DNA from 3 places in the Streptomyces sp. NPDC107581 genome. Region 2 is predicted to be linked to each of the others. Evidence: riboswitches for the same ligand, from Rfam matches in the RefSeq annotation. Region 2 holds a riboswitch; each other region holds the start of a gene.

Region 1 (7,318 bases), on a different contig from region 2:
ACGCCGGAGCGCCGCATGCGGATGTCGGAACTGGCCGCCGCGACCGGACTGAGCCCCTCCCGCATCACGCGCGTCGTCCAGGCCCTGAGCGCCCAGGGGCTGACCGCCAAGGAGCGGCACGGAGTCGACGGCCGCGGAAACGACACCCTGCTCACCGCTGCCGGTGCCGATCGCGTCGCCGCCGCGCAGGGCGCACATGTCGCCATCGCGCGGAGCCGGGTCCTCGACCACATCCCCGAGGGCCTGGTCCCGCAGCTGGCCGACACCCTCCGCACCCTCACCGATCTCTCCCTCGGTGCAAGTGCCGGACCCGCGACCGGCGACTCGTCGGGGTCCGTCTGACCTGTCGTCGGATCGACCGGCTGCTCGGGAGCCCATGACCGGGTGACCGTGAGGGGTTGAGGGGCGGGGGATTGAGGGGGCGAGGGCAGGGGGCCGGGCCGGCGTCGGCGGTGGAGGCCGGTCGTGGGGGTGGGGTGGCACGAGACCCTTGGCGGGTTCACATGGGGCCCCTATTGGCATGGACCTGACTTGCGAGGGCGGCTAGGCTCTGCCCCGCACGGATGAGAGCGCTCTCATGTCTCGGCTGTTCCACCCCCACTCAGCTGGAACGACGAAGGGCAACTTCCATGAGACGCAGGAGACTTCTGCACACCGGCCTGGCCGCACTGCTGACGCTCGGCGGTCTGACCGCCGCCGGCACGCTCCCCGCATCGGCGAGCGACTCCGCCGCCCCCACGGCTCCCGCACCCGCCTCCGACGGACTCCTCTCCGCCATGCAGCACGACTTCGGCCTGACGAAGGCTCAGGCCGAGGCGCGTCTCAAGGCCGAGCGGGCGGCCACGGAACTCGACCCCAAGGCCCGCAAGGCCGCCGGGGACGCGTACGGCGGCTCCTGGTTCGACGCGAAGAGCGGGCGGCTGACCGTGGCCGTCACCCCGGGCGCCTCCGCGGCCACCCGCCAGGCGCTCCGGGCCGCCGGTGCCACGGTCCGCACCGTCCGGCACAGCGCCCGCGAGCTCGATGCGGCCAAGGCACACATCGACCGGCTCTCCGCACCCGCGGGCGTGAGCAGCTGGCATGTCGATCCGGCGGTCGGCGCGATCGTCGTCGACGTGGTCCGGGGCAAGGCCGGCGACAACGATGTCCAGCGGTTCCTGGCCGCTGCCCGCCGGGCGGGCCAGGTCACCGTCGAGACGGTCGCGAAGGCGCCGGCCACCCTCGCCGCGGGCACGGTCGGCGGCGACCCCTACTACACGGGCAACGTCCGCTGCTCCATCGGCTTCTCGGTGTACGGCGGGTTCGTCACCGCCGGGCACTGCGGCGGGCCGTACGCCGCCGTGTACGGCTGGGACGGCTCCTACGTGGGCGATTTCCAGGGATCCTCGTTCCCGGGCGACGACTACGCCTGGGTGAGCGTGGGCAGCGGCTGGTGGACGGTGCCGGTCGTGCTCGGCTGGGGCACGGTGTCCGACCAGCTGGTGCGGGGCTCGGCCGTCGCACCCCCCGGCTCCTCCGTCTGCCGGTCGGGATCGACCTCGCACTGGCACTGCGGCACGGTGGAGGCTCTCGACGAGACCGTCAACTACAGTCAGGGCGCGGTGTACGAGCTGACGAAGACCAGCGTCTGTGCCGAACCCGGCGACTCCGGCGGCTCCTTCATCAGCGGCGACCAGGCGCAAGGTGTCACCTCCGGCGGCTGGGGCGACTGCACCGGTGGCGGCGAGACCTGGTTCCAGCCGGTCAACGAGATCCTCGACCGCTACGGCCTGACCCTGCAGACCGCCTGACCGTCCGACCGCTCGAAGGGGGTTCCGCCGGCCGACGGCAGGGCGGAACCCCCTCGCGCAAGGGCGGCGATCCGTGCACGGGGACCGCCGCGCGCGGTGGTCGGTGCCGTTGTTCGTGAACGGCGCGTCCAGGGCGCCGTTCGCGGTGGACATGCCGTCGATGCCGAAGACCGTGCCGCTGTTCGTGCCGAGGGTGCGGCCGAAGTCCGGCTCCAGGGTCGAGGTCGGCCGTCCAGCGGGCGGTCGGGAAGCCGCTGATGTGTGCAGCCGAGCGGCCCCCGTGGGGAGGGGTACGGCGGTCCGGCCGGCGGCGACGGGTCAGGGCGCGCGCTCGTCCCCGCTCTCCGATCAGCCCTCGGCGACCCCTTCCTGCGGTGCGGGCGGGCCCAGAACCCTCCTGGTGAAGTCCGCCAGTTGTGCCCGCATCCGTTCGCGCGGCACGCGCTCACGTTCCGCCAGGTACTCGACGAGGTCGGCCCGGGTGGCGGCGAGCAGCGCATGGGCGGTGAAGCCGCTGTCGGCCGAGCCGGGGAGCTGCTCCAGCACGGCTCGGAGCAGCTCGTGCCACCTCTCGTAGTGCTCCGCCTGGTAAGGGCTGCTGCTCCCGCCCTCCTCCAGGGCGAGCGCGAGACGGCGGTTGTCGAGCTTGAAGCACAGGACGGCGTCGAGGAGAGCGGGTACGCGCTGATGCGCTGGGGTGGCGGGCCCCAGGGGCGGGGGGCCGGCCGCGATGGCCTCTCTGATCGGTTCGAGACGCGCCTCGTACAGCGCACGCAGCAGCCCGGCGCGATCGCCGAAGGCGCGGAAGAGCGTTCCCTTGCCGACGCCGGCCGCGGCCGCGACATCGGCCATGGTGACGTCGTCGGGGCTCTCGCGGCGGGCGAACAGGGCGTCGGCGGCCGCGAGGACGGCCTCCCGGTTACGGGCAGCGTCCCTGCGGGGCTTGCGCTCGGTCATGTGGTTCCTTCGTTTGCAAAGCGGACCCCGGGTCCGTATCGTCAAAGCGGACCCTTGGTCCGGATATTACGAGATGGAGGACACCCATGTCCGCACCGACCTCCCCCGAGGATCTGTACCGCCACAGCCTGCGACTTCTCCTGGACAAGAACATTCCCGCGTGGGTCGCCCTGTGGGCCGATGACGGCGTCATGGAGTTCCCCTTCGCCCCCCAGGGCCGGCCCGGGCGCCTGGAGGGCAAGGAGGCCATCGCCGCTTACATGCGCCCCTACCCCGACCACATCGATCTGCACGACTTCCCCGACCTGCGGATCCACCGGACCACCGATCCGGAGACCATCGTGGTCGAGATGCGCGGCGTCGGCCGCCTGGTGAAGACCGACAGCCCCTTCGACATGACCTACATCGCCGTCGTGACCGTCCACGACGGGCACATCACCTCCTACCGCGACTACTGGAATCCCCTCGCCGTCCTCGAGTCCGGCACCGACTTCGCCGGGAGCAGCCGATGACCAGCACCGGCACCACTCTGGTCATCGGCGCCACCGGCACCACCGGCAGCCGCACCACCGCGCGGCTGACGGCGGCCGGCCACCGCGTCAGAGCCGCCGGCCGGCACGCCACCCCGGTCCCCGGCGCGGAGGCGGTGCGCTTCGACTGGCACGACCCCGCCACCCACGCCGCCGCCCTCGACGGGGTCGACCGCGTCTACCTCGTCCCGCCCCTCGGCGACTTCGACCCGGCGCCGATCATGCTGCCCTTCCTCCGGCAGGCCCGCGCCGCAGGCGCGCACCGCGCAGTGCTCCTCAGCTCCTCGGCGGTTCCCGCGGGCGGCCCGGCGGTGGGCAAGGTGCACCAGGCCCTGCCAGGTCTGTTCGACCAGTGGGCGGTGCTGCGCCCCTCCTGGTTCATGCAGAACTTCACCGGCGAGCACGCGCACGCCCGGGACATCCGCGAGGACGGCACCATCCGGACCGCCACCGGGACCGGCCGGGTCGGCTTCGTCGACGCCGACGACATCGCCGCCGTCGCCGCCCACGCCCTGACCGATGACTGCGCCCCCGACACCGATCTCGTCCTCACGGGACCGGAGGCACTCAGTTACGACGACATCGCCGCCATCGTCACGGAGGTCACCGGCCGGCCTGTCGTCCACCGCGGTCTGTCCTTCGAGGGCATGCGCGACCGCCTCACGGCGCTGATGCCGCCCGAGTTCGCCGCCATGCTGGCCGGCATGGACCGTGCCATCGCCGAAGGGGCCGAGGACCGGATCACCGACACCGTCCAGCGCCTCACCGGTCGGCCTGCGCACACCTTCCGCACCGTCCTTGAAAGAGAGATGCGACGCAGCGGCTGAGGTGACCGGAGGGTCGGCAGGTCTGGTACGAGCCCCTGCGCAATCGCTGCGCGGCCGTCCCTGGTGGCTCGGCGTTCCATGGCGGCTCGGCGTTCCATGGTGGCGCGGCCGTCCACGGTGGTACGGCCGTCCACGGTGGTACGGCCGTCCGCGGGGGCTCGGACGTCGGCCGGGGGCTCGGTCCTCGGTGAAGCCGTCGTAACCCGCCACGCGCTTCCGGGAACGGCGCAGCAGATCCCGGTCGGCACAGGCATGATGTCCCTGCTGCGGGCGTTCAACGCGCCCCGCCTGCGGGCCGGTTCACCGCCCTGGCCCTCGGCGCGACCGCCTGCGGCGGCGGCCCTGTCTCGGCCGGCGGTGGCGGGCGGGATGCCGGGGACCGGACTCGGCGAGCTCTTGGACCCGCCGCGGCGTCGGTGGATCCGGTTCGGACAGGACGGGCCCTTCCCCGGCCCGGTCGCGAGGGTGGAAGTCGCCGCGCAGCAAGGCCCGTGAGCGAAGGGGTCCTTGAGGTGCAGCCTGCAGCCTGTCGGCGGCGGTTGCCATCTCTTAGGGTGGCCGAGGGCCGTGACTGGCGTCGAGGGTGGACCACCACCGGGGAGCGGCTCGGCCGTCATGGGTCCGTGCCGCGCGCCTGGGCGATTCACCGCGAGGCTCAGGAGTGCGCATGACCAGTCCCGCCGCGATGAGTAGGGCAGGCATCCATGACCTGATCGACGACGTCGTCCGCTCGGGCAACCGGCTCACCCGGGCCGCAGCGGGCCGGACCGACGATGGACTGCGAGCCCCCTCACGGCTGGAGCACTGGACACGGGGCCATGTGCTGGCCCATGTGGCCCACAGCGCCGACGCCTACGTGTGGCTGCTGCGCCTGGCCCGTACGGGCGCCGAGCCGGGGCCGCGCAGGGACGCGGCGGCCCTGGCCCGGGCGGTCGAGGAGACCGCCGGGCTGCCCGCCGCCGACCTGGTCGCCGAAGTGCGTTGCCGCCTGGCGCGGTTCGTGTCGGAGGCCCGGGACATGCCTGCGACCGCCTGGGAGAGCATGGTCACCGCCCTGGCAGGCTGGCGGCACCCCGCCTGGTACACCCTGCGACGGTGTCTGCGTGAACTGGAGACGCACCACCTGGACCTGGACCTCGGCTATCGCACCGCGGACTGGCCGGCCGCGTACGTCTGCTGGGCACTCGATGACACGCTCGCCGCACTCAAGGCCCAGGGCTTCGCCGTTTCCTCGGTCGAAGCGGTCGATCTCGGACGGTCCTGGGAGGTCTGCCCGGGCGGTCCGGCGATCGCCGGCCCCGGCCACGCACTGCTCGGCTGGCTCAGCGGCCGGACGTCCGCCGCCGGGCTGGTGTCCGACCGGCCGACGTCAACTCTGCCGCGTCGGCCGGCCTGGCCGCAGCCGCCGTCCCCGGGCTGGGGCCGCGCCGGCGAAGACGGCGTCACCTGAAGCGGGCCGCACTCACCGCCGCCCTTTTCCGGACCAAGCCGCGTGGCTTCCTCAGGGACGGCGGCTGGCATTCGCCCACGCTGAGTTGACCGTCCATGACGGATGAGAAAACACGTTGGCGGGCTGCCGCCGAGCTGCGACGATGCAGCTGTTTCCCATACGGAGGGGGCTTTTGTTCGTTTTCGTTTGTGTGCGGTGCGATGCCGGGCTGACCGTCCCCTTGTCCCAGGTCTCCCTTCCGGCCCACGCCCGTCAGAAGTACGGGAATGGGGTCCAGCTTCCGGTGCTCATGGAGTCAGGGACGTTTGCAGTGGACCCGGACCCCTGGAGAGGGCCGTGGCGGATGTGGGACGAGATTGATCCGGGCGAGGCGGAGGCGCGCGGCATCTACGCGCCGGTCTACGCCCTGTCCGACAGCACGCCCGGGGCGATCGTCATCGCGCCCGGCGATATCCGCGGAACCCGGCTCATGCCCGAGAAGCGCGGCGGTGCCTGCTGTGGCCTCGACGGGGCCGACGGGCCCAACATGGCCTGCGAAGCGTGCGACCTGCCCGTGGCGACCAGGGTCGACGATTGCTCGCTCTGGCAGGCAGTGCGGCTCAGCTCGGACGCCGTGCGCCGCGTACTCGTCGACGGTGTCCACGCTGCGCCGTTCTCCTGGGCGGAGCTGGCAGAGAGGGGGGAGAGCACGCCCCCCTTCGAGCCGATTGCCTCATGGGGAGGACGGTTTGGGCCGAGCCACTACTGGTCGTGGAGTCCGCAATGGGAGGCGGCAGCCGGCCAGGCTCTCGCCCACCTGCTGGTGGCCTCCGAAGGACAGCCGGTAAAGGTCCCCAACGGTCTCACCGCGGACGTGTTCCAACGCGCGCTCGACACCCTGCTGCCCGCTGGCCTGCCGACGCGGCGCGCCGTCCTGGCTGGACCAGGAGAACCCTCCCCCGACGCGGGCGTTGGCATCCTCCTCGTACCGGTCCATCCCCGGACGGGTCAGACTTGGGCCCCCGCCGGCCCGGCTGCATCGGCATACCCGGTGCCCCTGCCGCTGGGGGTGTGGCTGTGGCTGGTCTCTCCCCAGCCGTACTTGCCGGTTCCCGCGTCGGGCGGCATACCGCAAGACGTCCTCCGCGACGACCCGCTCCCGCCGCGCCCCAACTACCTGTTCCGGGCCGACCGGGGAACGTTCCAGCACACCTTGGTCCGGCTACCGGCCGTTCGCGCCCCGTGGATGCGCGCGATCCTCGAGAAACTCACGCAGGACGGATCGGCCGACATCTTCTAGTCGACTGGCAATCGAACGGCGCCGACTCTCGTACCTCCCGAAGTGTCGAACATGCGCAGCGTCCACCGACTAGACCAAGCGGGGGATGCGCACCCGCCCGGCATGTCCTCCCTTGGTCCGGTCGACGACTCCGTACAGGCCTCCGCGGCAGCCCTCAGCGCGCGGGGCTCTCCTCGGAGGCGTGCTGTTCGAGGTGGGAGGCGAGGACCGCGGCCTGGACCCGGCGCTGCACCCCCAGCTTGGCCAGCAGCCGTGAGATGTGGTTCTTGACGGTCTTCTCGGACAGGTACAGCTTGTTGCCGATCTCACGATTGGTCAGGCCGTCGCCGATCAGGGCGAGGATGTCCCGTTCGCGCGGTGACAGGCCCGCCAGTTCGGGCGGTAGTGAGGGCGCCGCGGCAGGGTCGGCCCGCAGGGACCGCATGAGGCGGGCCGTCGTCGCGGGGTCCAGCATCGACTGGCCCGAGGCGACGGTGCGGACCGCC
Region 2 (7,318 bases):
TCTCCGCGCCCTTGGCGAGGACCGAGTCGAGCGTCTCGGGGTCGTCCAGGTACTGCTGGGTGCGCTCCCGGAACGGCGTCACGAACTCGACCATGACCTCGGCGAGGTCCGTCTTGAGCGCGCCGTAGCCCTTGCCCTCGTAGGACGCCTCCAGGTCGGCGATGCCGGTCCCGGTGAGCGTCGAGTAGATCGTGAGCAGGTTGCTGACGCCGGGCTTGCTCTCGGTGTCGAAACGGATCACCGTGTCCGTGTCGGTGACCGCGCTCTTGACCTTCTTCGCCGTCGTCTTCGGCTCGTCGAGCAGGTTGATGAGGCCCTTCGGCGTGGACGCCGACTTGCTCATCTTGATCGACGGGTCCTGCAGGTCATAAATCTTCGCCGTCTCCTTGAGGATGTACGGCTTGGGGACGGTGAAGGTCGGGCCGAAGCGCCCGTTGAAGCGCTCGGCCAGGTCACGGGTCAGCTCGATGTGCTGGCGCTGGTCCTCGCCGACCGGCACCTCGTGCGCCTGGTACAGCAGGATGTCCGCGACCTGCAGGATCGGGTACGTGAACAGGCCGACGGACGCGCGGTCGGCGCCCTGCTTGGCGGACTTGTCCTTGAACTGGGTCATGCGGGAGGCCTCGCCGAAGCCGGTGAGGCAGTTCATGATCCAGGCGAGCTGGGCGTGCTCGGGCACATGGCTCTGCACGAAGAGCGTGCACCGGTCCGGGTCCAGGCCCGCGGCCAGCAGCTGCGCGGCGGCCAGCCGGGTGTTGGCACGCAGCTCCGCGGGGTCCTGCGGGACCGTGATCGCGTGCAGGTCGACGACCATGTAGAACGCGTCGTGGGACTCCTGCAGGGCCACCCACTGGCGGACGGCGCCGAGGTAGTTGCCGAGGTGGAACGAGCCTGCGGTGGGCTGGATTCCGGAGAGCACGCGGGGTCGGTCAGTGGCCATGTTCACCATTCTCTCAGCTGCGCGCTCCCCCTGAGGACACCGGGGGATTCCGGCTCGTTCCGCTTGATCGTCCGGTGGATGATCAAGCCGGGTGCGATCGGCGCCGGCCGGGCCCGGACCAGGACTCCTGCGGGCGTGGCGGCCGGCGGCGGCTTCCCGATGCGCCGCGCGGCGGCCCGGCGCAGTGCCGGGCCGCCGCGCGAGGAGCCCCGTGCGGGCCTCGTGAAGGGCGGGCGGGTCAGCCCAGGTCGACCTCGGGGTACAGCGGGAAGCCCGCCACCAGGTCCGTCGCCCGCTGGGAGATCTCCTGCGCCACCTTCGCGTCCAGGACGTGGGCCGCCTTGGACGGGGCGCCCGACTTGGTGGTGCCCGGCTCGGTGGTGGTGAGGACGCGGTCGATCAGGCCCGCCACCTCGTCCATCTCCGCCGTGCCCAGGCCCCGGGTGGTGAGCGCCGGGGTGCCGATGCGGATGCCGGAGGTGTACCAGGCGCCGTTCGGGTCCGCCGGGATGGCGTTGCGGTTGGTGACGATGCCCGATTCGAGGAGGGCCGCTTCGGCCTGGCGGCCGGTGAGGCCGTAGGAGGTGGCCACGTCGATCAGGTTGAGGTGGTTGTCGGTGCCGCCGGTGACCAGGGTCGCGCCCCGGCGCATCAGCCCCTCCGCCAGTGCGCGGGAGTTGTCGACGATGCGCTGGGCGTAGTCCTGGAAGGACGGCCGGCGTGCCTCGGCGAGGGCGACCGCCTTGGCGGCCATCACGTGCGGGAGCGGGCCGCCGAGGACCATCGGGCAGCCGCGGTCGACCTGGTCCTTGAGGGAGTCGTCGCACAGGACCATGCCGCCGCGCGGGCCGCGCAGGGACTTGTGGGTCGTGGTGGTGACGATCTGGGCGTGCGGGACCGGGTCGAAGTCGCCGGTCAGGACCTTGCCGGCGACCAGGCCCGCGAAGTGGGCCATGTCGACCATGAGGGTCGCCCCGACCTCGTCGGCGATCTCCCTCATGATCCGGAAGTTCACCAGGCGGGGGTAGGCGGAGTAGCCCGCGACGATGATCAGGGGCTTGAACTCGCGGGCCTGGGCGCGCAGGGCCTCGTAGTCGATCAGGCCGGTGGCCGGGTCGGTGCCGTAGGAGCGCTGGTCGAACATCTTGCCGGAGATGTTCGGGCGGAAGCCGTGGGTGAGGTGGCCGCCGGCGTCCAGGGACATGCCGAGCATGCGCTGGTTGCCGAAGGCCTGGCGCAGCTCGGCCCAGTCGGCCTCGGAGAGCTCGTTGACCTGGCGGACGCCGGTCTTCTCCAGGAAGGGGACCTCCACCCGGTCCGCGAGGACGGCCCAGAAGGCGACGAGGTTGGCGTCGATGCCGGAGTGCGGCTGGACGTAGGCGTGCCGGGCGCCGAACAGCGCCTTGGCGTGCTCGGCGGCCAGGGACTCCACCGTGTCGACGTTGCGGCAGCCGGCGTAGAAGCGGCGGCCGATGGTGCCCTCGGCGTACTTGTCGCTGAACCAGTTGCCCATGGCGAGCAGCGTGGCCGGGGAGGCGTAGTTCTCCGAGGCGATCAGCTTGAGCATCTCGCGCTGGTCGGCCACCTCCTGGCCGATGGCGTCGGCGACGCCCGGTTCGACGGCGCGGATCACGTCGAGGGCGGCGCGGAAGGCGGTGGACTCGGCGGAAAGAGACGCGGAATGGGGGGCATTCTCAGGCATCGGGACCTCCGGACGTGGCGTTCGGCATGTTCGGTTCGGCCCAGGCGCACGGCACAGTTCCCGCTCGGGCCGCTCCCCGATGGTCCGTCCCATCCCAGCGCGCCAGTCACGGCCCGCTGATCAGCCTACCGGGCGCGCCACGGGGGCGAGATCCCGCGTCCACCATGCGAGCGGAGATAGGAAGGGGGCCACCGTCCTATCCGGGAGAGGCCGTGACCACTGCTGAAGACCTCATCGCCGCCGCAGACGCGCACAGTGCGCCCACCTACCATCCACTGCCCGTGGTCGTGGCCACGGCGGAGGGCGCCTGGATGACGGATGTGGAGGGACGGCGCTATCTGGATCTGCTGGCCGGATACTCGGCGCTCAACTTCGGCCACGGCAACCGGCGGCTGGTGGAGGCGGCCAGGCGGCAGCTGGAGCGGGTGACGCTGACGTCCCGCGCCTTCCACCACGACCGGTTCGCCGCGTTCTGCACCGAGCTGGCCGAGCTGTGCGGCATGGAGATGGTGCTGCCGATGAACACGGGCGTCGAGGCGGTGGAGAGCGCGGTGAAGACGGCCCGGAAGTGGGGGTACCGGGTGAAGGGGGTGCCCTCCGAGATGGCGAAGATCGTGGTCGCGGGCGGCAACTTCCACGGGCGTACGACGACCGTGATCAGCTTCTCCACCGATCCGGAGGCACGGGCGGACTTCGGGCCCTACACGCCGGGGTTCGAGATCGTGCCGTACGGGGATCTCACGGCGATGCGGTCGGCGCTCACCGAGAACACCGTCGCCGTGCTGCTGGAGCCGATCCAGGGCGAGTCGGGGGTGATCGTGCCGCCGGCCGGCTATCTGCCGGGGGTGCGGGAGCTGACCCGTGAGCGGAACGTGCTCTTCGTCGCCGACGAGATCCAGTCGGGTCTCGGCCGGACCGGGCGGACCTTCGCCTGCGAGCACGAGGGGGTCGTCCCGGACGTGTATGTGCTGGGGAAGGCGCTGGGCGGCGGGATCGTGCCGGTGTCGGCGGTGGTGTCGAGCGCGGACGTGCTCGGGGTGTTCCGGCCGGGCGAGCACGGCTCGACGTTCGGCGGGAACCCGCTGGCCTGCGCGGTGGCGCTGGAGGTGATCGCGATGCTGCGCTCGGGCGAGTTCCAGGCGCGGGCGACGGAGCTGGGGGCACGGCTCCACGACGGGCTGCGCGCGCTGCTCGGCACGGGCCGGGTGACGGCGGTGCGCGGGCGCGGGCTGTGGGCCGGGGTGGACATCGCCCCGCGGGTCGGCACCGGGCGGGAGGTGTCGGAGCGGCTGATGGACCGGGGTGTGCTGGTCAAGGACACCCACGGGTTCACCATCCGGATCGCTCCGCCGCTGGTCGTCTCCGAGGAGGATCTGGACTGGGGGCTCGCCCAGCTGAGCGCGGTCCTGGAGGCCTGAGGGGTTCCTGGGGCCTGGGGGGTTTCTGGGGCCTGAGGGGTTCCTGGGGCCTGGGGGGTTTCTGGGCCCGAGGGGTTTCCTGAACGCCCGAAAGGTTCCCCCAGGGCCTGAAGGCCTGGCCGGCTAGAGGATCACGTGCGGCAGGAAGCGGGCGTACTCGTCGGTGATCAGGCCGGAGGACTCGCGGATGCCGAGGCCGGCGGGCTCGTCCTGGACGACCCAGGCGCCGAGGACGACGTGGTTGCCGTCGAAGGCGGGCAGCGGGGCGAGCTGCTGGTAGCAGCAGGGCTCGTCCCGCAGGACCGCGGGCGCGCCGGGCTCGTGGACGGTCACGCCCGCGCCCTCGCGGCCCAGCAGGGGCTTGGCGACGTAGCCGCCCGCCTCGGCCAGCTCGCGCGGGCCGTCCAGGTAGGCGGGGAGCAGGTTGGGGTGGCCGGGGTACAGCTCCCAGAGGATCGCGAGGAGGGCCTTGTTGCTCAGGAGCATCTTCCAGGCCGGTTCGATCCACAGGGTGCTGCCGGTGCCGCCGCCGTTGTCGAGGGTGTCGAGGACGTGTCCGGCGAAGAGGTCGGAGGTGAGCCACTCCCAGGGGTAGAGCTTGAAGATGCTGCGGATGAACCGGAGCCGGTTGTCGACGAACCGGCCGGAGAGGGTGTCCCAGCCGATCTCCTCCATGGAGATCCAGTCCGTGTCGAGGCCGGCCTGCTCGGCGGTCTCCTTCAGATAGGCGACCGTCATCAGGTCCTCGCCGAGTTCGTCGGCGCTGGAGTGCGCGAAGTGCAGGGGGCTGCCCGGCGGGAGCAGCTTCGCCTGTACCCGCCAGGCGTCCACGAGGCGTTCGTGCAGGGAGTTCCACTGGTCGGCGCCGGGGAAGCGCTCCTCCATCCAGAACCACTGGGGGGAGGCGGCCTCGACCAGGGAGGTCGGGGTGTCCGCGTTGTACTCCAGCAGCTTGGCCGGGCCCGTGCCGTCGTAGCGCAGGTCGAACCGGCCGTAGACGGCCGGCAGTTCGGCGCGGCGGTGCCAGGCCTCGGTGACGGCCCCGGCGATGCGCGGGTCGGTGATGCCGAGGTCGGCGAGGCGGTTCTCCGCCACGATGTGCCCGGCGGCCGCCAGGCACATCCGGTGCAGTTCCTCGACGGTCTCTTCCAGCCTCTCGATCTCGTCGAGGCTGAAGGCGTAGTAGGCGCTCTCGTCCCAGTAGGGGCGCAGTTCGCCGTCGGGGTGGCGGGTCAGGGGGTAGACGAGCCCCTGTGCCTCGACGGTCTGCTGCCAGCCGGGGCGCGGAGTGGTCGTACGGCGTTCCATGATCGGCTCCTTGGGTTCAGCCGCCGGAGCTGCCGTGGCCGCCGCCGAAGCCGCCGCGGTGGACCCCGCTGTGGTGGCCGCCGCCGCTCGACGAGTAGCCGGAACCGGAGCCGGATCCCTTGCTCGGCCTGGTGAAGGAGCCGCTGTCGACCCAGGAGCCCTTCTTCTTGCCGCCGTAGTACCAGGCGCCGTTCACGGAGGCCTTCGTCGTCCCGCAGTTCTTGTCGGAGACGACCTTGTAGCCCTTGGCGAGCTGGTAGCTGTTGCGGTCGACGCAGCGCTTGTCCGGGGCGGAGGACGAGCAGGCGGTCAGGGCGGTGGCCAGCAGGCCCATCCCGCCCAGGAGGACGGTTCCGGAGCGAAGTCGTCGGCGTGCGGTGTCCATGCTGGTGTCTCCCCCGTTGGCTGCCCGTTGAACGCCCGTCGGTCGGGCCCGTTTTCGGCCGCCAGCCTAGAGACCGGCGGGAACGGGCACCGAGGGGGGTGGCCGGATCGCGCCTACCCTAGAGTCACTTCGTGCTCTTTGGAATGGTGTGTGCCCTGGCCGCGGCGGTCTGCTTCGGTACGGCGACGGTGTTGCAGGCGGTCGCCGCGCGGGAAGCCGGTACGGGCGGAGGCGGCGAGGCCGCGCTGCTGCTGCGGGCGCTCAGGCAGTGGCGTTATCTGGCGGGACTGGCACTGGACGGACTCGGCTTCCTGTTCCAGATCGCGGCGCTGCGCTCGATCCCGATCTACGCGGTCGGCGCGGCCCTGGCGTCGAGTCTGGCGGTGACGGCGGTGGTCGCGGCGCGCCTGCTGCGGGTGCGGCTGACGGGCACGGAGTGGGGCGCGGTCGGCGTGGTGTGCGCCGGTCTCGCGATGCTGGCGCTGGCGTCCGGCCCGGAGGGGAACCAGGACGGTTCGGACGCCCTGAAGTGGGCGATGCTCGCGACGGCGCTCTGCATGCTGGCGCTCGCCCCGCTGGGCGGGCGGCTGTCCGGCCGCATGCGGGCACTGGTGCTGGGGCTCGGGGCCGGTTTCGGGTTCGGGGTGGTGGAGGTGTCGGTCCGCCTGATCGACTCGCTGCGGCCGGCCGATCTGTTCACCAACCCGGCGGCCTACGCCCTCCTGATCGGCGGCGGCGCCGCCTTCATCCTGCTGACCTCCGCCCTGCAGCGCGGCTCGGTGACGACGGCGACGGCCGGCCTGGTGCTCGGCGAGACGATCGGCCCGGCCGCGGTCGGGGTGATCTGGCTCGGCGACCGCACCCGCGAGGGCCTGGCCTGGCTGGCGGTACTGGGGTTCGCGGTGGCGGTGGTGGGGGCACTGGCGCTGGCACGGTTCGGGGAGGCGCCGGCCACGGAGGAAACACCGGCGACGGAAGAAGGCTGAGGGCGCCGCGACGACGCACGACCCCGGCGGCGCAGGGCTCGCCCCGTCGCCCCCGGCCACCCTGCGCGAAAACGTCTCCTCTTGGGCAGGGTGCGGTAGCTGATCGATGCCTGTCCCGCGAGGAGTTGCCGTGCCCCGTTCCGATGCCCCGGCCGCCACGGAGATCCGCGTGGCGGACAAGGAGGCCGGGCCCTACGGCATCACGGCCGGCCCCGACGGTGCCGAGTTCGCCCTCCCCGTCGCGGGCGGCTGCGGTGGCACCCCAGCGGGTGGGCCGGATCGACCGCAGGCCGCTTGGGCAGGAGTGCCGCGAATTGGTCCCGGAGCGGGTCGGTTCGCCATGGTGGAGGGACGGGTGGTGCAGGGAACGGCTCCGCATGCACCGGAAGAGGGTCACGCGCCTTCGCGGAGCACCGTGCTGATCAGCTCGTGCTGGTCCTCGGTGAGGTGCGGGTCCGCGAGGTGGACCGTGCGATCGTCGACCGTGATCTCGTAGTGGAAGCCGTCGGGGACACCGCGGGCGGGGGAGTCGTGGCCCGGGGCGAGGGCGTGGTGGGCCAGGGCCTCGAGGTGCGTGAC
Region 3 (7,318 bases), on a different contig from region 2:
CCCGGACGGGCCAGCTCGGCGCGCATGAGCAGCGCCATCACGCCACCGATCAGGAAGAACACGAACGCTGTGACCAGATAGAGCGTTCCGATCGTCTTGTGATCGGTGGTCGTCAGCCACCGTACGGCCTTGATGTCTTGGATCCTCTTCACGCCCCGCCTGTGTCCGCGCCCGGCGCCTGAGTCACACTCGGACGACGCGACGAGCATCACCTACGAAGGGTGTGACGATCCGGGGGGTGCCGGACACGAACCGAACATGAGCAACGACGAGATTTTCGCCGCTGCCTATCGCGAGCACTACTGGGCGGTCAGCCGCTATGTCGCCAGGCGACTGCCGGGGCGGGCCGACGAAGTGGAGGAAGTGGTGGCGGAGGTGTTCACCGTGGCCTGGCGCCGCCGGGCCGACCTGCCCGCGTCGCCGCTGCCCTGGCTGTACGGCGTGGCACGCAACTGCCTGGCGAACGCGGTACGCGGCTACGGACGCCTGCGACGGCTGGTGGACCGGATGGGCAACGACGAGGCGGCGCACGGCCGGCACATCGTGAACAGCCCCGACACGGAGGCCCCCGGCGCCTGGGTGCACGAGGCGCTGGCCCGGCTTTCCCCGGCGGACCAGGAGGTGCTGCGCCTGGCGGCATGGGAGGAACTGGCCGCCGACGAGATCGCGGTCGCCGTGGGCTGCGGCCCACGGGCCGCGGCGATGCGCCTGCACCGGGCCCGCAGCCGCCTCAGAGCCGAGATCGACCGGATGCGCCCCGCCGCACCCGAGAGGCACTCCGCCCCGGTGACCGCCCCCGCCGGCGCGAGTCTCTGCAAGGACCACCGACATGGCTGACGAACTCGAACTCCTGCGCCGGGCCAACCCGGTGCCGACGGACGGCTCCCGCTTCGGCGACGAGCCGCTGGACCACCGTGCCGAGCGGCACCTGGAACGGCTGCTGCACGAAGGGGACCGCCCACGGCGCCGGTTCCGGCCGCTCCCGGCGCTTCCCGGCCGCACCCCGCGCGCCCGGCTGGTCTGGGGTCTCGCCGCCACCGCCGTCGTCCTCGTGATCGCCGTCGACGCCGTGCTCGGCGGCCCGAACACCCCGCGGGCCGTCGCCGCGCCGCGACCGCTGACCCTCCATGTCCACTCCAGGCCCGTACCCCTGAAGGAGATGGTCGCCCTCGCCGACGCGGCCGCGGCGGAGGGCTCTCCCGGCCTGCGCAAGGGCACCCACGTGCAGTCGTGGAGCCTCAGCCTGAGCGACGACAGGCGTCCCGTGATGCTTCCCGAGGAGCGGGTGGTGCGCTGGCGGGCGGACGCCAGTCACACCGAACTGGTCGTGGCGACCGACCCGCGCAGACCGGGCCGCCCGGTCCTCACCGACGAGGGCGACGACCCGCACGAGGTGGCGGACGGCCAGGTCATCAGCCGGACCACGTACCCGCCGATGTGGAGCGACGCCCCGCCCGAAGAAACCCCGCCGCACACCGCGGCGAGCCTGCGTGCCTACCTCACGGAAATCGCCCGCCCCGGGACCGGCCGCGGCACGGCCCCGCTCGGCACCGCCGAACTCTTCGACGCCGTAGGGGAACTGCTCGACCACTGGACCCTCGGCGCCCGCGAGTCCGCGGCCCTCGTCCGGCTGTTCGCACAGGCCGAGGGGGTGCGGCCGGCCGGCGAGGTGACCGACCGCCTCGGCCGCCCCGGCCACGCCTACGTGTACGACACCCGCGGCATCCGGCACATGCTGATCCTGGAGCCGCGCACCGGCGCCGTCCTCGGTATGGAGGACACCTTCACCGAAAGCGACCCCGAGTACGGCGTGAAGGCCGGGGACCTCATGGGATACAGCGCCTGGATGCGCTGATCACACCCCGAGCTGCCGGGCGGCGGCGTCGACGGTCTGCTCCAGCAGCGTGGCGATCGTCATGGGGCCGACACCGCCCGGCACCGGAGTGATCAGCGAGGCCCGCTCCACGGCCGATGCGAAGTCGACGTCGCCGACGTTCCCCGGGTTGTACCCCGCGTCGACGACGACCGCGCCCGGCCTGATGTCCTGCCCCCGGATCAGCCGCGGCCGTCCGACGGCGGCGACGACGATGTCGGCCTCCCGGACCGCGGCGGACAGATCCCGGGTCCGGGAGTGGCAGTACGTCACGGTCGCGTCCCGGGCGAGCAGCAGCATGCCCACCGGCTTGCCGAGGATCGCACTGCGGCCCACCACCACGGCCCGCTTCCCGGCGGGGTCGACGCCGTGGGCGTCGAGCAGCCGGAGTATGCCGCCGGGAGTGCAGGACACGAACCCCGGCAGGCCGAAGCTCATCGTGGCGAAGGAGGCGAAGGTGACGCCGTCGACGTCCTTCTCCGGCGCGATGGCCTCGAACGCGGCCCGCTCGTCGATGTGATCGCCGGCCGGGTGCTGGAGCAGGATGCCGTGCACGGCCGGATCGGCCGACAACTCCCGCAGGGTACGGACGAGTTCGGCGGTGGTCGTGGCGGCGGGCAGCGCCACGTGACGGGAGACGATCCCGGCCTTGCGGCAGCGGTTCTGCTTCATGCGAACGTAGGTGGCGGACGCCGGATCCTCGCCGACCAGCACCGTGGCCAGACAGGGCGAACTGCCCGTCCGTACGGTCAGATCGGCGGCCCGCTGCGCGGTCTCCTCGATGATGCGGCGGGCGAGGGCGGTGCCGTCCATGAGACGGGCCTGTGTCATGTGCGCTCCTGAGCTGGTTGACCTTCATCGCCCAGGCGCGCGGCATCGACCACGGGCCGCTCCCCGGTGGTACTCCACCCAAGCGCCAGTCACGGCCCGCCCACAGCGTAACCGAGCGCGCGGGCGGCGCCGACGTCCCGGCCCCCGGCGGCCCGGAGCACCGGCGGAACCGGCGTGGCCCGGAGCACCGGCGGAACCGGCACGGCCCGGACCACCGGCGGAACCGGCGCGGCCCGGAGCGCCCGCGGAAGCGCATGCCGACCACGCCGCACGGCACCTCACCGCGGCCGGGCACGCCGCGTTCGACGCGCCGGCGCCGGCGCCAGCGAAGGACGCGGACGGGGACGCGCCGCTCGCAGCACCGAGCGAAGGAGCACGAGGGACGCCTCAAGGCCTGCCGCGGAAACCGGGCCCGGCCGCCGGGCGCGAGAGCGACCCAGTGCCGCCCGGGCCGAGAAGGTCCAGGTCAGCCGGGAGCTGACCTGGACCCTCGCCGCCTTCCTGCCTACTCGTCCCATGCCTGGATCAGGATCTGTTCGGCGATCTTGCCATCACGCAGCGTGAGCATCGACTCGGCGAGGACACGGGTGCCGTCCGCGTACTGGCAGGACTCGCTGTAGGCGGCCTGGTCGCCCTGGACGACGCACCGGTCCAGCTTGTGTGTCATGTCGCGGCTGTAGACGTCCTGCAGCATCTCGCCTATCTCGCCCCGGCCGTGCAGCACCGTGGGGTGGCTCGGCTGGGCGTTGCGGTCGATGATGCGGATCTCCGCGTCATCCGTGTAGAGCGACAGAAGGGCCTCTCCCGTACTCCCCTCTATGCCCCGGCGCAGTGTCTCGGTGTCGAAGGCCGTCGCGGTGCCCATGGTGTGACCTCCTTCGGGCGCCCGCGGTCCCGCGGGGAGCGGACCGTTCGGGCCCCACCTTCGAGACTCCTCCGCCCCGGCGGGCACGGCAAGCGCGGCCGGCGCGCTCCGCCTGACGGGTGAGCGCCGCCGGGCCCCCGTGTCCGGCCCGAGCCCGGCGCCGTTGCTGAAGGCATGATCTCAACACGACGTATCGTCGCCGCCGTCGGCCTGGCCGTCGGGGTCACCGGTCTCGCCGCGCCGCTGGCGAACGCGGCCGAGGCGAGCGCGCCGCACACCGGGCAGAGCAGCCCGTCGGCCACGGTGGACCCGCACACGGCCGGCGGCATCGCCGCCCAGCGCAAGTCCCGGGTCCCGCGGGTCGCGGTGCAGACGCGCGCGCTGGACAAGCTCGACGAGCTGAACCGGCTGGACGAACTGGACCAGGTCACCGACCTCGCCACACCGTGACCGATCCGCTGCCCGCCGTCGAGCCCTGATCCTCGCGCGGAATCCGAGGGCCGTTCCCGCCGGAACGGCCCTCACCGCTGTCCTGCGGCGATCCGGCGCCGACGGTGCGACCTCGGCCGAAAGATCCACTGTCGCAGCCGCGCTCCATGCCACTACCGTTCGGTCACGCGTAGGGTCGGCTGCGAAGGCACATCGAGGAAAAGAGGCCAGGCCATGGCGCAGGAAGTCCGCGGCGTGATCGCACCGGGGAAGGACGAACCCGTACGGGTCGAGACGATCGTGGTCCCGGACCCGGGGCCCGGCGAAGCGGTCGTACGCATCCAGGCCTGCGGCGTCTGCCACACCGATCTGCACTACAAACAGGGCGGAATCTCGGACGAGTTCCCCTTCCTGCTCGGCCATGAGGCCGCCGGCGTCGTGGAGTCGGTCGGCGAGGGCGTCACCGACGTGGCACCCGGTGACTTCGTCGTCCTCAACTGGCGTGCCGTGTGCGGGAATTGCCGGGCCTGTCTGCGCGGCCGGCCCTGGTACTGCTTCAACACCCACAACGCGCGGCAGAAGATGACCCTCGCCGCCACCGGCCGGGAACTCTCCCCGGCCCTCGGCATCGGAGCCTTCGCCGAGAAGACACTCGTCGCCGCCGGACAGTGCACCAAGGTCGACCCGGCCGTCTCCCCGGCCGTGGCCGGACTGCTCGGCTGCGGCGTGATGGCCGGCATCGGCGCCGCGATCAACACCGGAAACGTCGGCCGCGGCGACTCGGTCGCCGTCATCGGCTGCGGCGGCGTCGGCGACGCGGCCATCGCCGGATCGAACCTGGCCGGCGCGGCGAAGATCATCGCCGTGGACATCGACGACCGCAAGCTGGACATGGCCCGCACTCTCGGCGCCACCCACACCGTCAACTCCACGAAGACCGACCCCGTCACGGCGATCCGCGAGCTGACCGGAGGCTTCGGCGCCGACGTCGTCATCGAGGCGGTCGGCCGCCCCGAGACCTACCAGCAGGCCTTCTACGCCCGCGACCTGGCCGGCACCGTGGTCCTCGTCGGCGTCCCCACCCCCGAGATGAAACTCGAACTGCCGCTGCTGGACGTCTTCGGCCGCGGTGGCGCCCTCAAGTCCAGCTGGTACGGCGACTGCCTGCCCTCCCGCGACTTCCCCCTGCTGATCGACCTGCACCTCCAGGGCCGCCTGCCGCTGGACGCGTTCGTCACCGAGACCATCGAACTGGACGAGGTGGAGAAGGCGTTCGACCGGATGCACCAGGGCGACGTCCTGCGTTCGGTGGTGGTGCTGTGATGACCACCCGCATCGAACGCCTCGTCACCAGCGGACAGTTCACCCTCGACGGCGGCACCTGGGACGTCGAGAACAACGTATGGATCGTCGGCGACGAACGCGAAGTGATCGTCATCGACGCCGCCCACGACGCCGAGGCGATCGCCGACGCGGTCGCCGACCGCCGCCTGACCGCCATCGTGTGCACCCACGCCCACAACGACCACATCGACGCCGCACCCGCCCTCGCGGACCTGACCGGCGCCACCATCTGGCTGCACCCCGACGACCTGCCGCTGTGGAAGCAGACCCACCCGCACCGCGAGCCCGACCGCCATCTCACCGACGGCCAGGTCCTGGAGACCGCCGGAGCCGACCTGACCGTGCTGCACACCCCCGGCCACGCACCCGGCGCCGTCTGCCTCTACGAACCCGGACTCGGTACCGTCTTCACCGGCGACACCCTCTTCCGGGGCGGCCCCGGAGCCACCGGACGCTCCTACTCCCACTTCCCGACGATCATCGACTCCATCCGCGGCCGGCTGCTCACCCTCCCACCGGAGACCAAGGTCCTCACCGGCCACGGAGACAGCACCACCATCGGCGCCGAGGCACCCCACCTGGAGGAGTGGATCAAACGCGGGCACTGACCGCGGGCCCTGAGCAGGGCCGGCAGGCTCGTCGCCGGGAAGAGCCGTCGGGCCGGCCCGCTGAGAAATGCCGAGAAATACCGATAGGAGATCGAGAAATACCGACAGGAGATGTCCGGCTTTCCCATGAGAGTGGATGACGACGGAGTCGTATCCCCACGGGAGGCCGGACATGGCAGGGCCGTTGCAGGGCAGGGCAGCGCTGGTCGCCGGGGCGACCCGGGGCGCCGGACGCGGTATCGCCGTCGAACTCGGCGCGGCCGGCGCCACCGTCTACGTCACCGGACGCACCACCCGCGCCCGCCGCTCCGAGTACGACCGCCCCGAGACCATCGAGGACACCGCCGACCTCGTCACCCGGGCCGGCGGACACGGCATCGCCGTACCCGTCGACCATCTGGACACCTCCGCGGTACGGGCCCTGGTGGACCGCATCGAGGACGAACAGGGCCGCCTGGACGTCCTCGTGAACGACATCTGGGGCGGCGAGAAGCTCTTCGCGTGGGACACGCCGGTATGGGAGCACGACCTCGACAACGGGCTCCGGCTGCTCCGTCTCGCCGTCGAGACGCACGCCGTCACCAGCCACTTCGCACTGCCGCTCCTGCTGCGCAGGCCCGGCGGCCTGGTGGTGGAGGTCACCGACGGCACCGCGGACTACAACCGCGGCACCTACCGGGTGAACTTCTTCTACGACCTCGCCAAGGCGTCCGTCCTGCGCATGGCCTTCGCCCTGGGGCACGAACTCGGCCCGCGCGGCGCCACCGCCGTCGCGCTCACCCCCGGCTGGCTGCGCTCGGAGATCATGCTCGACGCCTACGGCGTACGCGAGGACAACTGGCGCGAAGCCCTGCGCCGCGAACCGCACTTCGCGATCTCCGAGACCCCGCACTTCGCCGGCCGCGCCGTCGCCGCACTCGCCGCCGACCCCGACGTGTCCCGCTTCAACGGCCGGTCCCTCTCCAGCGGCGGCCTCGCCCAGGAGTACGGCTTCACCGACCTCGACGGCAGCCGGCCCGACGCCTGGCGCTACCTGGCCGAGGTCCAGGACGCCGGCAAGCCCGCGGACGTGACCGGCTACCGGTGACCGGGCACGACCGGAACACCGGCACGGACGTACGACCCCTGTCCTGACGATCACCCGCGGCCCTACGGTCACCCCATGACCGATCTCAAGCGCTTCGCAGGACATGGAGTTCTCGTCACGGGCGCGGCCCGCGGCATCGGCGCCGCCGTCGCCCGGCGGCTCACCGAGGAGGGCGGGCGGGTCCTGGTGACCGACCAGGACGCGGCCGAGGCCGAGCGGACGGCGACCGCCCTGCGCCGACAGGGCGGCACCGCCGAGGCGTTCGCGTGCGACGTCGGGGA

Evidence for each region. A riboswitch is a leader RNA that binds a small molecule or an ion and turns the genes downstream of it on or off. The one in region 2 is predicted to bind ZMP and ZTP.
Region 1: linked by a shared signal. The riboswitch ahead of ACZ7P3_RS10490 (maleylpyruvate isomerase family mycothiol-dependent enzyme) and the one ahead of ACZ7P3_RS19210 (glycine hydroxymethyltransferase) in region 2 are both predicted to bind ZMP and ZTP.
Region 3: linked by a shared signal. The riboswitch ahead of ACZ7P3_RS15495 (bifunctional 5,10-methylenetetrahydrofolate dehydrogenase/5,10-methenyltetrahydrofolate cyclohydrolase) and the one ahead of ACZ7P3_RS19210 (glycine hydroxymethyltransferase) in region 2 are both predicted to bind ZMP and ZTP.

Annotation. Positions count from the first base shown of each region.
Region 1 covers NZ_JBVKBH010000004.1:112,966-120,283, reverse strand. The annotation lists gene ACZ7P3_RS10515 (MarR family winged helix-turn-helix transcriptional regulator) at 1-342, shown strand, start outside; gene ACZ7P3_RS10510 (S1 family peptidase) at 630-1,790, shown strand; gene ACZ7P3_RS10505 (TetR/AcrR family transcriptional regulator) at 2,139-2,747, opposite strand; gene ACZ7P3_RS10500 (nuclear transport factor 2 family protein) at 2,834-3,259, shown strand; gene ACZ7P3_RS10495 (NAD(P)H-binding protein) at 3,256-4,104, shown strand; ZMP/ZTP riboswitch at 4,660-4,751, shown strand; gene ACZ7P3_RS10490 (maleylpyruvate isomerase family mycothiol-dependent enzyme) at 4,772-5,554, shown strand; gene ACZ7P3_RS10485 (hypothetical protein) at 5,727-6,833, shown strand; gene ACZ7P3_RS10480 (response regulator) at 6,988-7,318, opposite strand, start outside.
Region 2 covers NZ_JBVKBH010000007.1:75,167-82,484, forward strand. The annotation lists gene trpS (tryptophan--tRNA ligase) at 1-940, opposite strand, end outside; gene ACZ7P3_RS19210 (glycine hydroxymethyltransferase) at 1,179-2,642, opposite strand; ZMP/ZTP riboswitch at 2,674-2,762, opposite strand; gene rocD (ornithine--oxo-acid transaminase) at 2,807-4,060, shown strand; gene ACZ7P3_RS19220 (glutathionylspermidine synthase family protein) at 4,184-5,368, opposite strand; gene ACZ7P3_RS19225 (hypothetical protein) at 5,385-5,753, opposite strand; gene ACZ7P3_RS19230 (DMT family transporter) at 5,897-6,739, shown strand; gene ACZ7P3_RS19235 (protealysin inhibitor emfourin) at 7,133-7,318, opposite strand, start outside.
Region 3 covers NZ_JBVKBH010000005.1:487,881-495,198, reverse strand. The annotation lists gene ctaD (aa3-type cytochrome oxidase subunit I) at 1-152, opposite strand, end outside; gene ACZ7P3_RS15505 (RNA polymerase sigma factor) at 259-837, shown strand; gene ACZ7P3_RS15500 (CU044_5270 family protein) at 830-1,855, shown strand; gene ACZ7P3_RS15495 (bifunctional 5,10-methylenetetrahydrofolate dehydrogenase/5,10-methenyltetrahydrofolate cyclohydrolase) at 1,856-2,704, opposite strand; ZMP/ZTP riboswitch at 2,727-2,807, opposite strand; gene ACZ7P3_RS15490 (nuclear transport factor 2 family protein) at 3,210-3,569, opposite strand; gene ACZ7P3_RS15485 (hypothetical protein) at 3,744-4,019, shown strand; gene ACZ7P3_RS15480 (S-(hydroxymethyl)mycothiol dehydrogenase) at 4,233-5,321, shown strand; gene ACZ7P3_RS15475 (MBL fold metallo-hydrolase) at 5,321-5,950, shown strand; gene ACZ7P3_RS15470 (SDR family oxidoreductase) at 6,123-7,037, shown strand; gene ACZ7P3_RS15465 (SDR family NAD(P)-dependent oxidoreductase) at 7,113-7,318, shown strand, end outside.